Regions from separate parts of the Streptomyces sp. NBC_01497 genome, predicted to be linked through region 2. Evidence: riboswitches for the same ligand, from Rfam matches in the RefSeq annotation. Region 2 holds a riboswitch; the other holds the start of a gene.
The links. Region 2 has a riboswitch for cobalamin ahead of metE (5-methyltetrahydropteroyltriglutamate--homocysteine S-methyltransferase). Riboswitches for the same ligand answer to the same signal wherever they lie in the genome.

Region 1 (5,041 bases), 1.5 Mb from region 2:
ACGGCATCTGACACGGCGCCCCCGGCGGTACGAACGGGAGCCCCGGCGGCGCGCCCGTCTCGATCAGCCGCAGCAGCGCGGCCGTGTCCGCGTGCTCCTCCACCAGGTCCGCGAGCCGGTCCAGCTGTGCCTCGCGCAGCACCCCGAACTCGGTGTCCGGCGCCACTACGAAGCGCCGGCCGGCCTCGCGCGCCACCCGTGTCAGGTACGCGCGCCGGAACGCGTCGTTCTCCAGGACCCCGTGCCAGTGCGTGCCCCGGACCGCGCCGACGACGCAGCCGTCCGGGTCCTGGCCGCCCGCGGGGCCGGGCGTCACGAACGGCTCGCCGCCGCCGACCGACGCCACCCCGTGGTGGATCTCGTAGCCCTCGACCCGCTCGCCGAGTGCGGTCCCCACCGGCCGCGCCAGCGTCTTGTCCGCCGCGAAGCGCACCCGTACCGGCAGCAGACCGAGGCCCGGTACGGCCCCCGCCCGCGACTCGACGTCGTCCTCGATCCGTTCGCCGAGCACCTGGTACCCGCCGCAGATCCCGAGCACCGGTCGCCCCTCGGCCGCCCGCCGGGCCAGCTCGTGGGCGAAACCGCGCTCGCGCAGCCAGGCCAGCGCGCGGACCGTGCCGCGCGTGCCCGGTACCACCAGCAGGTCCGCGTCGGCCGCCTCGTCCACGCGGTCCACGAACCGCACGCGTACGCCCGGTTCCGCGGCCAGCGCGTCGACGTCGGTGAAGTTCGACATCAGCGGAAGCGCGCACACGGCGACGCGCAGCACCTCGTCGCCGACGGGCGGCAGGGCGGACCCGCTCGCGCGGACGCCGAGACCGCCGTCCTCCTCGTCGATGCCGAGCCCCTCGCGCCAGGGCAGGACCCCGTACGTGGGCCGCCCCGTGAGTTCCTTCAGCATGTCCAGTCCCGGCGTCAGCAGCGACACGTCCCCCCGGAACTTGTTCACCAGGTAGCCCGCGACGAGCGACTGGTCCTCCCGGCTGAGCAGCGCCGTCGTACCGAAGAACGACGCGAACACCCCGCCGCGGTCGATGTCGCCGACCACCACCACCGGCAGCCGCGCGGCCCGCGCGATGCCCATGTTCACGATGTCCGTACGGCGCAGGTTGATCTCGGCCGGGCTGCCGGCGCCTTCGCATATCACCGCGTCGTAGGTCGCCCGCAGCTCCGCCAGGCACTCCAGCACCGTGCCGAGCAGCGCCTCCTGGCGTCCTCCGTGGTAGCCGCGCGCGCTCAGCTCGCCCACCGGCCGCCCCATCAGCACCACTTGGCTGCTCGACTCGCCACCCGGCTTCAGCAGCACCGGATTCATCAGGGCGGTCGGCTCGACGCCGGCGGCCCGTGCCTGCATCGCCTGCGCGCGGCCGATCTCCGCGCCCTCACGTGTGACGAACGAATTCAGTGACATGTTCTGGCCCTTGAACGGCGCCACCTTCATGCCCTGCCGCGCGAGCCAGCGCACGATGCCGGCCGTCACCACGCTCTTGCCCGCGTCCGAGGTCGTGCCCGCGACCAGCAGACCACCGCCCCGTCCCGAGCCGCCCCGTCCCGAGCCGCCCCGCGCTCCCCGGGCGCCGTCGGGCGCGCCACCGGGCAGACCCGTCACCCCTGTCACCGCCGTACCTCCCCGCTCCGCCACGCCGTCGCCCACCCCGATCGCCGCACGGGTTCCCGCGCGCTTCCCGCCAGCGATCCCCGTATGGCTCCCCATGCCAGCCGCCCCGTCACACACGCCGCGAGTGCGAGCCAGGTCACGCGCCGCGACAGGCGTACCGCCCGCTCGACGTCCGGGACCTCCACTTCGCGCAGCCCCTCGCCCAGCACCGGCCGCTGCTCCACCCGCCCGCCGTAGGCCAGTGTCCCGCCGAGCCGTACGCCCAGCGCGCCCGCGAACGACGCCTCGACCGGGCCCGCGTTGGGACTCGGGTGGCGGCTCGCGTCGCGTCGTACGACCCGCAGCGCACGGCGCGGCGCGCCGCCCGCGAGGACCGCGAGCGCGGCCGTCAGCCGGGCGCCCGGCCATCCGACGGCGTCGTCGAGGCGCGCCGACGCCCAGCCGAACCGCAGGTAGTGGGACGAGCGGTGGCCGACCATCGCGTCCAGCGTGTTCACGGCGCGGAAGCCCACGAGACCCGGGACACCCGCGAGCGCGCCCCACACGAGCGCGCCGACGACCGCGTCGGAGGTGTTCTCGGCGACCGACTCGACGACGGCCCGCGCGAGTTGCCGCTCGTCCAGGGCCTGGGGGTCGCGCCCGCACAGGTGCGGCAGCCGGGTACGCGCCGCCTCGACGTCGCCGGCCGTGAGGGCGGAGCCGATGAGTGCGGCCTCGCGGGCGAGGGAGGTGCCGCCGACGACGGCCCAGGTGGCTGCCGCGCCCAGGGCGAGCGAGGCGGTGCGCCGGTCCCGCAGTGCCCGGGCCGCCAGCGAGGCCGCGCCTGCGGCCGACCCGACGCAGACGGCGGTGAACAGGGCCCCGCGTCCCCGGTCGTCGTGCCACAGCAGCCGCTCCGCGGCGCCGGCGCACCGCCCGAAGGCGGCGACAGGATGGCCGCGGCGCGGATCACCGAGCACGGCGTCGGCGATCAGGCCGAGCCCGGCGGCCGCGCCGAACGCGAAGGTGTCCTTGACGGCTCTGCCACGGGCAGGCATGGGGCAGTGTCCTCACTCAGGGTCCGCGCCCCGGCTCGACGTGAAACACGGCGGCGAGAGTTCCTGGCTCCCGGCGCGCCCCGGGGGCGCTCACCGGTGACAGTGGCGGGACCGCGCCGGATTCGCACCGGCTTCCTCTGTTGCTGCCGCGGTAATGGCCACGGAAGTCCACCACGCCCCACAACGCCCGTCAACCTCACCCTTGACCTGCGGTGGTGCAGTGTGCGAAGAGCCACACCCGGGCCCGGGCGGACACGTCATAAGGGCTCCCGGCGGGCACGCACGCGCCGTGTCCGGGCGGCCCGCCCGCGCGGACCGGCGGCGCCGGGCACTTCGGTACCGGCGCCGCTCCGGCGCCCGTACCCGGCGGGCCCGTGACGCGCCGAAGTCCCTCGCGTGCCCGGGCACGCGAGGGACTTCGGCCGTCCTGCGAGAAGCGCTCAGCCGACGATCAGGAAGATCCCGTACGCGACGGCCGCCGCGCACAGGGCGAAGCAGGCGTACGCGGCGGATGTGACGACCACCGAGCCCTGCTTGGCGAGCCCCACGGTGCCCAGGGCGAACAGGCCCACCAGGGCCACGCTCACCAGCAGGCTGACGCCGAAGACACTGCCGACGGATGCCCAGTCGATGTTCATACGGCCGTGTCCCTGTCCTTGTCCCTGACGGTGGCCCGGTGCACGCACCCGGCCCGATTCGGCTGTCCCTCGCGGGCGAAGGCGGTGATGCGGGCCGCACCCGCCGCCGGGCCGCTCATGCCGCGGCCGACTGCGGAGGCGCGGGCGCGGCGGCGGCCGGCGCGGGCGCGGGGATGGTCGCGCTGAGGTCCCCGTCCTGCTCTCGGGCGCCGGCACCGGATGGCGCGGCCACGGCGGCCCCGGCGGGCTGCGTGGTCATGCCGCTCGCCGTCACGCTCTGCGCGGTGACGGGCCGTCGGCGGGCCGCCAGCCAGATGACCGTGGAGGCGGCCACCAGTACGGCCGCCACCACCGCGATGCCCCAGGCACCCTGCCCGGCGACGAACTCCGCGCCCGCCGCGACCAGCGCGGCGGCCGGCAGCGTCAGGCACCAGGCGATCGCCATCCGCGACGCGGTCGACCAGCGCACCACCCCGCCCTTGCGGCCGAGGCCCGCGCCCATCACGGCGCCCGAGCACACCTGCGTGGTGGAGAGCGAGAAGCCGAGGTGCGAGGAGGCGAGGATCGAGATCGCCGCGCTGGTCTGCGCCGCGAAGCCCTGCTGCGGGCGCAGGTCGGTCAGGCCGGTGCCCATGGTGCGGATGATCCGCCAGCCGCCGATGTACGTGCCGAGGGCGATCGCCAGACCCGAGCAGACGATGACCCAGACCGGCGGATTGGAGCCGGGAGCGATCACGCCGCCGGTGACGAGCGCGAGCGTGATCACTCCCATCGTCTTCTGCGCGTCGTTGGTGCCGTGTGCGAGGGAGACCAGCGCGGCGGAGGCGATCTGCCCCGCGCGGTAGCCCTTCGCGGTGGCCGCGTCGCCCGTGTGCCGCCCGATGCGGAAGGTCAGGCGGGCGGCGACGAGCGCCGCGAGCCCGGCCACCGCCGGGGCGGCGACCGCGGGGAGGAGGACCTTGGTGATCACCACGTCGCCGTTGACCGCCGAGGCGCCCGCGGACATCACGGCCGCGCCGATCAGGCCGCCGAACAGGGCGTGCGACGAACTCGACGGGAGTCCCAGCAGCCAGGTGACGAGGTTCCAGAGGATGGCACCGACCAGGGCCGCGAAGATGACCTGGGTTCTGATGCCCGACTCGTTGACGATCCCGCCGGAGATCGTCTTGGCGACCTCCACCGACAGGAAGGCGCCGACGAGGTTCAGGGCGGCGGACATCGCCACCGCGATCTTGGGGTTGAGCGCACCGGTCGAGATGGTCGTGGCCATCGCGTTGGCGGTGTCGTGGAAGCCGTTCGTGAAATCGAACGCGAGGGCTGTCGCGATCACGACCGCGAGCAGCAGCGTCACATGCTCCATGTACCCAGGCAATCGTTCGACGGGGTGTGTGGCCGAGATGAACGTAGGGAGCGTGGATGAACGCAAGGTGAACTGGGTCGGTATTCGCGGTGTCTCTCCTGACGATTCGCCCCGGACCCCGTCCCCGGAGCCCCCCGTATCACGGAGGACATCCGAGGCGACGTGAGCCCCGTACGCAACCGTGCGCGAGCCCGGGACCGTTCGCGCGCACCCCTTTCTCGCGGCCGGCGCGCGCGCCCTCCCCTCCCGCGCGCCTCGTTCCCGGAGCCCACGACTCCGCCGGGACCGCAGCCCGGATCCCCCTGCCCGCGGCGGACGTGCCCGGGACCGCTCCCGGCCGCCCCCGGCGTGGCGCTGGCACGATCTCCCCATGACAGAGATGACAGAG
Region 2 (5,041 bases):
GACGACCGCCGCACTCTTCTGGGAAGCCCAGGTTCTCCGGGACCCGGGGAATCCTCTCAGCCCGGTTCTGGACCCACGGCGACAGGGCGGGTGGAATCGGTGACCCAGGCCGACCAAGAGCCGGGATAGAGCGCCGCGTTGATACCGATGGCGGCAAGGGCGGCGATCTCGTGCGCGGCGGCAACGCCCCCACCGCAGTACACGCCGACGCTTCGGGTATCGTCCGCGCCCAGCGCGTGAAAGCGCGCACGCAGCGTCTCCCCATCGGCGAAGTCGCCGTCGGCGTCGAGGTTCCCGGCGGTGGGAGCGTTGATCGCCCCGGGGATGTGGCCGGCGGGCGAGTCGTCCCCCGCCCCGGGATCCCCCCTGTACTGGGCCGCGGTACGCGCGTCCAGGAGCAGCCCCTGACGGGCCAGTCGGGCCGCGTCCGCCGCGTCCAGGACGGGGAGGCGGCCCGGCTCGACGACCGCGTCCCCGTGTGCGGGATCCGGTACGTCCGTGGTCAGAGGTCCTCCGATCCTGCGCCAGGCGGCGAGCCCCCCGTCCAGGAGCCGGACACCGTCGATCCCGGCCCAGCGCAGGACCCACCACGCCCGTCCCGCGGCCCGGCCGCCCTCGTCGTCGTAGACCACGACGGGAGAGCCCTTCCGCACGCCCCAACGGCGCAGATCGTCTTGGAGCCGGCCCGGATCGGGCAGCGGGCCGCGGCCCGAAGCCGGGGGTGGGGGGCGCGGCCAACTCGGTGCTGAGATGCACCGGGACAGCGCCCTGAAGGTGCCCTTTCCAATAACCGCTTCGGCTCTCCGCCGGTGTTTTGCCGCGTGCCACGTGCAGCAGGACCGGCGCCGGCCCGGAGCCCGCTCCTTCCAGCAGGACGGAAGCGCTCACGAGAACGGTGGCTCGCGTGTCGCGGCCGGAGGTCATGAGCCGGGCTGTTCGTCGTCGCGTGAGGCATCGGCGTACACGCTGCGGGGACGGCCGAGTCGACCCCTGTGACCCTCGTGAGCCCCCTGGTCCAGTGCGATCAGCAGCCGGCGCCCGGGCTGCCTGCGCACGGTGAGGCAACCCCCGACGTCGCGCGGGTGCGATGCGATCACACGCGCTGTCCCCCACGATCTCCCGTGGCGTGCGCTGCGCCTATGGGCCCCTCGCGCCTCTCTCCTGAGGTCCGATGCCCGTCGCGCGCGGCCGGGGCCGCCGCTGGACGCCCCGGCCGCGCGCGACTCCCGGTCAGGAAGAGGCGAGCTCGTTTCGTACCGTGCGGGTCGCGCTGACGATGTTCTCCAGTGAGGCGCGGGTCTCGGGCCAGCCTCGCGTCTTCAGACCGCAGTCGGGGTTGACCCAGAGCCTGTCGGCGGGAATGGCCTTCAGCCCGGTGCGGAGCAGGTCGGCGGCTTCCTCGGCGCTCGGAACGCGTGGCGAATGGATGTCGTACACCCCTGGCCCGGCTTCACGCGGGTAGCCGTGCGTGGCGAGTTCGTGCGCGACTTGCATGTGGGAGCGGGCGGCCTCCAGGCTGATGACGTCGGCGTCGAGGTCGTCGATCGCCTGGACGATGTCGCCGAACTCCGCGTAGCACATGTGGGTGTGGATCTGGGTTTCCGCTCGCGCCCCACCGGTCGTGAGCCGGAACGCCTCCGTGGCCCACGCCAGGTAGGCGGCGCGGTCCGCGGCCCGCAGCGGGAGCGTCTCCCGCAGCGCGGGCTCGTCCACCTGGACGACGGAGGTGCCGGCCGCCTCCAGGTCGTCCACCTCGTCGCGCAGGGCCAGGGCGACCTGCCGTGCCGTGTCGCCGAGAGGCAGGTCGTCGCGGACGAAGGACCACGCGAGCATGGTGACCGGACCCGTGAGCATGCCCTTGACCGGTCGATCGGTCAGGGACTGCGCGTGGGCTGTCCAGCGCACGGTCATCGGCTCCGGCCGGGAGATGTCACCGACCAGGATCGGCGGCCGGACGTAGCGGGTGCCGTACGACTGCACCCAGCCGTGCCGGGTGGCGAGGTAGCCGGTCAGTTGCTCGGCGAAGTACTGGACCATGTCGTTGCGCTCGGGCTCGCCGTGCACCAGGACGTCCAGGCCCGTCCTCTCCTGGAAGGAGATGACGTCCTGGATCTCGGTCCTGATGCGCTCCTCGTATCCGGCGGTGTCGATGCGCCCCGCGCGAAGGTCGGCACGGGCGCCGCGCAGTTCCGCGGTCTGCGGGAACGAGCCGATCGTGGTCGTGGGCAGGAGGGGCAGGCCGAGGTGCGCGCGCTGGGCCGTGGCCCGCTGGGGGTACGGCTGGGAGCGGTGGGCGTCGGCCTCGGTCACGGCCGCGGCGCGGGCGCGGACGGCCGGGTCCCGGGTGACGGGGGATTCGGCCCGGGACGCGAGGGCGGCGCGGTTCGCGGCGAGTTCCGCGGTGATCGCCCCGGTGCCGAGGGACAGGCCCGTGGCGAGCGTGACGATCTCCGCGGTCTTCTGCCGGGCGAATGCCAGCCAGCGCAGGATCTGCGGTGCGATGTCCCGTTCCGCCGCCGTGTCCAGCGGGACGTGCAGCAGGGAGCAGGACGCCGACACGTCGACCCGGTCGGCGAGACCGAGCAGCGTGCCGAGGGTGGCGAGGGACTTCGTCAGGTCGTTGGCCCAGATGTTGCGACCGTTGACCACTCCGGCGACCAGACGCTTGCCGGGCAGGCCCCCGACCGCCGCGAGGGCGTCGAGGTTGGCCGCCGCGGGCCCGGTGAAGTCCACCGCCAGTCCCTCGACCGGTGCTTTGGCCAGCACCGGCAGCGCGTCCCCGAGACGGTCGAAGTAGGAGGCGACCAGCATCTTCGGCCGGTCGGTGAGTGCCCCGAGATCCCGGTAGGCGCGTGCGGCGGCATTCAGCTCGGCCGGGGTGCGGTCCTGGACGAGGGCCGGCTCGTCCAGCTGCACCCACTCGGCGCCCGCGGCGTACAGGTCGGCGAGGACGTCGGCGTACACCGGGAGCAGCCGGTCGAGCAGAGTGAGCGGGTCGAAGTCGCCGGGCACACCGGGGGCGGGCTTGGCGAGCAGGAGATAGGTGACAGGACCGACCAGGGCCGGACGGGCGGCAAGGCCCAGCGAGAGGGCTTCCCTGAGTTCGGTGACCTGCTTGGCCGAGTCGGCCGTGAACACGGTGCCGGGGCCCAGCTCGGGCACCAGATAGTGGTAGTTGGTGTCGAACCACTTGGTCATCTCCAGCGGCGCGACGTCCTGCGTCCCGCGTGCCATCGCGAAGTAACCGCCGAGCGGATCGGCGGTGACGGCGTCCCGGTGGCGCTCGGGGATCGCGCCGACCATCACCGTGGTGTCAAGGACGTGGTCGTAGTACGAGAAGTCGCCCGTCGGAACCTCGTCGACGCCGGCCTCGGCCAGGTGCCGCCAGTTGTCACGGCGGAGTTCGGCGGCGGTCGCCAGAAGGCCGTCCGGGGTGACGCGGCCTTTCCAGTAGCCTTCGATGGCCTTTTTCAGTTCTCGGTTCTGTCCCTGACGGGGGTAGCCGTACACGGTGGCCCGTGCTGCCGCGGCTGCGGACTTGCTGGTCACGGAAATCTCCTTCGCGAGATGACTCCTGAGGATCCCGGCGAGGGGATACGGAGGCGAAGGGAGGACAGACCGGACGGTCCACGCGCGCTGTCGGCGCGATGCTCCGTCCGGTGCGTACGCCGACCCGCCCACGAGGTCACCGGGAGGTCCGCGTACGAGGCTGGCTCCGCACGCGGGCAGTTGGCAGGTCTTCGGACTCGCGGGCACGCCCTCCCGGGGGAGGACATCTACTGGCCGTCGCTTCCCAGGCCCGTACCTTCAGGCCCAGTGCTGATGACGGCGGTCGTTCCCGCTCACCGCTGCGGGGCAGTCCCGGATTCCCACCGGGTTCCCTCTTACGACGCGTCTGCCTGGCGGGCAGGGCGAACCAGCTGCATGGTCCAGCCTAGACGGCGCGGCGCGTCTTGGGCAGCACCGCTCGGAACGTGGGACGCGAAAGGAGACGGCGATCCGGCCTGCCCGGGGGGCGGGGCCCGGGAAGACCTCCGCCACCGGGCCCGGCCGCGGGATCCGCCGTGCCTCACGGCTGGCGTGCTGCGACGGCCCCGGTCCGGGCGATGTCCCGTCGGTGTCCTCATCGCCTTCGGGACCCCCTCGCGCCCGCGGGGTCCGTGCCCCGTGCGGGACCGCCAGGGCCCCGGGGAGACAGTCGTGGGAGGAGTGGTCCCGGCCTGAACACTGTCAGTGACGGTACGGGGTCGATGCCGGTCAGGTCATGACCTGTGTCCTTGGTCAGCGAGGGGGCCGGCTACCGGGCGGCCCGGTCGGCGGCCGGCGGTGCCGGCCTGTCCCCGCCGAGCAGTTCGAAGGCCTTCCACATCCGGGCGTAGGGGCCACCGCGGGAGAGCAGTTCGTCGTGACTGCCGATCTGCTGTACGCGACCGTCGCCGAGGACCGCGATGCGGTCGGCCGCACGGGCGGTCTGGAGCCGGTGGGCGATCACGATCGTGGTGCGGTCCCGCGCCACGCGCTGCATCGCCTCCGTCACGCGGGCCTCTGTGGCGAGGTCGAGGTTGGAGGTGGCCTCGTCGAGCAGCAGGATCACGGGATCGACGAGTTCGGCGCGGGCCAGCGCTATCAGTTGCCGTTGTCCGGCCGAAAGGGAGCGACCCCGTTCGGCGACCTGGTGGTGGTAACCGCCGGGCAGAGCGGCGATGAACTCGTGCGCTCCCACCGCTCGCGCGGCTGCTTCGACCCGCGCGTCGGTGGCGTCGGGGCGCCCGTAGGCGATGTTGTCGCGCAGCGTGCCGGTGAACAGGAACGCCTCCTGGGGTACGTAGCCGAGCTGCGCCCGGAACCAGGGTGTGTCCAGTGTGCGCAGGTCATGGCCGTCGACCTGGATGCTGCCGGTCACCGGGTCGTAGAAGCGGGCCAGCAGCTTGAGAGCCGTCGATTTCCCGGCTCCCGTCTCCCCGACGAGCGCGAGGGTCTCACCCGCGGCGATCGACAGGTCGACGCCGCGCAGCGCCTCCGGTGGTCTGGCCATCGCCTC

Region 1: it holds a riboswitch for cobalamin, as region 2 does, so the genes downstream of both, OG310_RS27070 (cobalamin biosynthesis protein) here and metE (5-methyltetrahydropteroyltriglutamate--homocysteine S-methyltransferase) in region 2, are expected to answer to the same signal.

Annotation. Positions count from the first base shown of each region.
Region 1 covers NZ_CP109427.1:6,418,404-6,423,444, forward strand. The annotation lists gene OG310_RS27065 (cobyric acid synthase) at 1-1,522, opposite strand, end outside; gene OG310_RS27070 (cobalamin biosynthesis protein) at 1,615-2,655, opposite strand; cobalamin riboswitch at 2,691-2,843, opposite strand; gene OG310_RS27075 (hypothetical protein) at 3,096-3,293, opposite strand; gene OG310_RS27080 (inorganic phosphate transporter) at 3,409-4,653, opposite strand; gene OG310_RS27085 (class II aldolase/adducin family protein) at 5,033-5,041, shown strand, end outside.
Region 2 covers NZ_CP109427.1:7,941,218-7,946,258, forward strand. The annotation lists gene OG310_RS33545 (sulfurtransferase) at 57-653, opposite strand; gene metE (5-methyltetrahydropteroyltriglutamate--homocysteine S-methyltransferase) at 1,231-3,549, opposite strand; cobalamin riboswitch at 3,715-3,936, opposite strand; gene OG310_RS33555 (ABC transporter ATP-binding protein) at 4,298-5,041, opposite strand, start outside.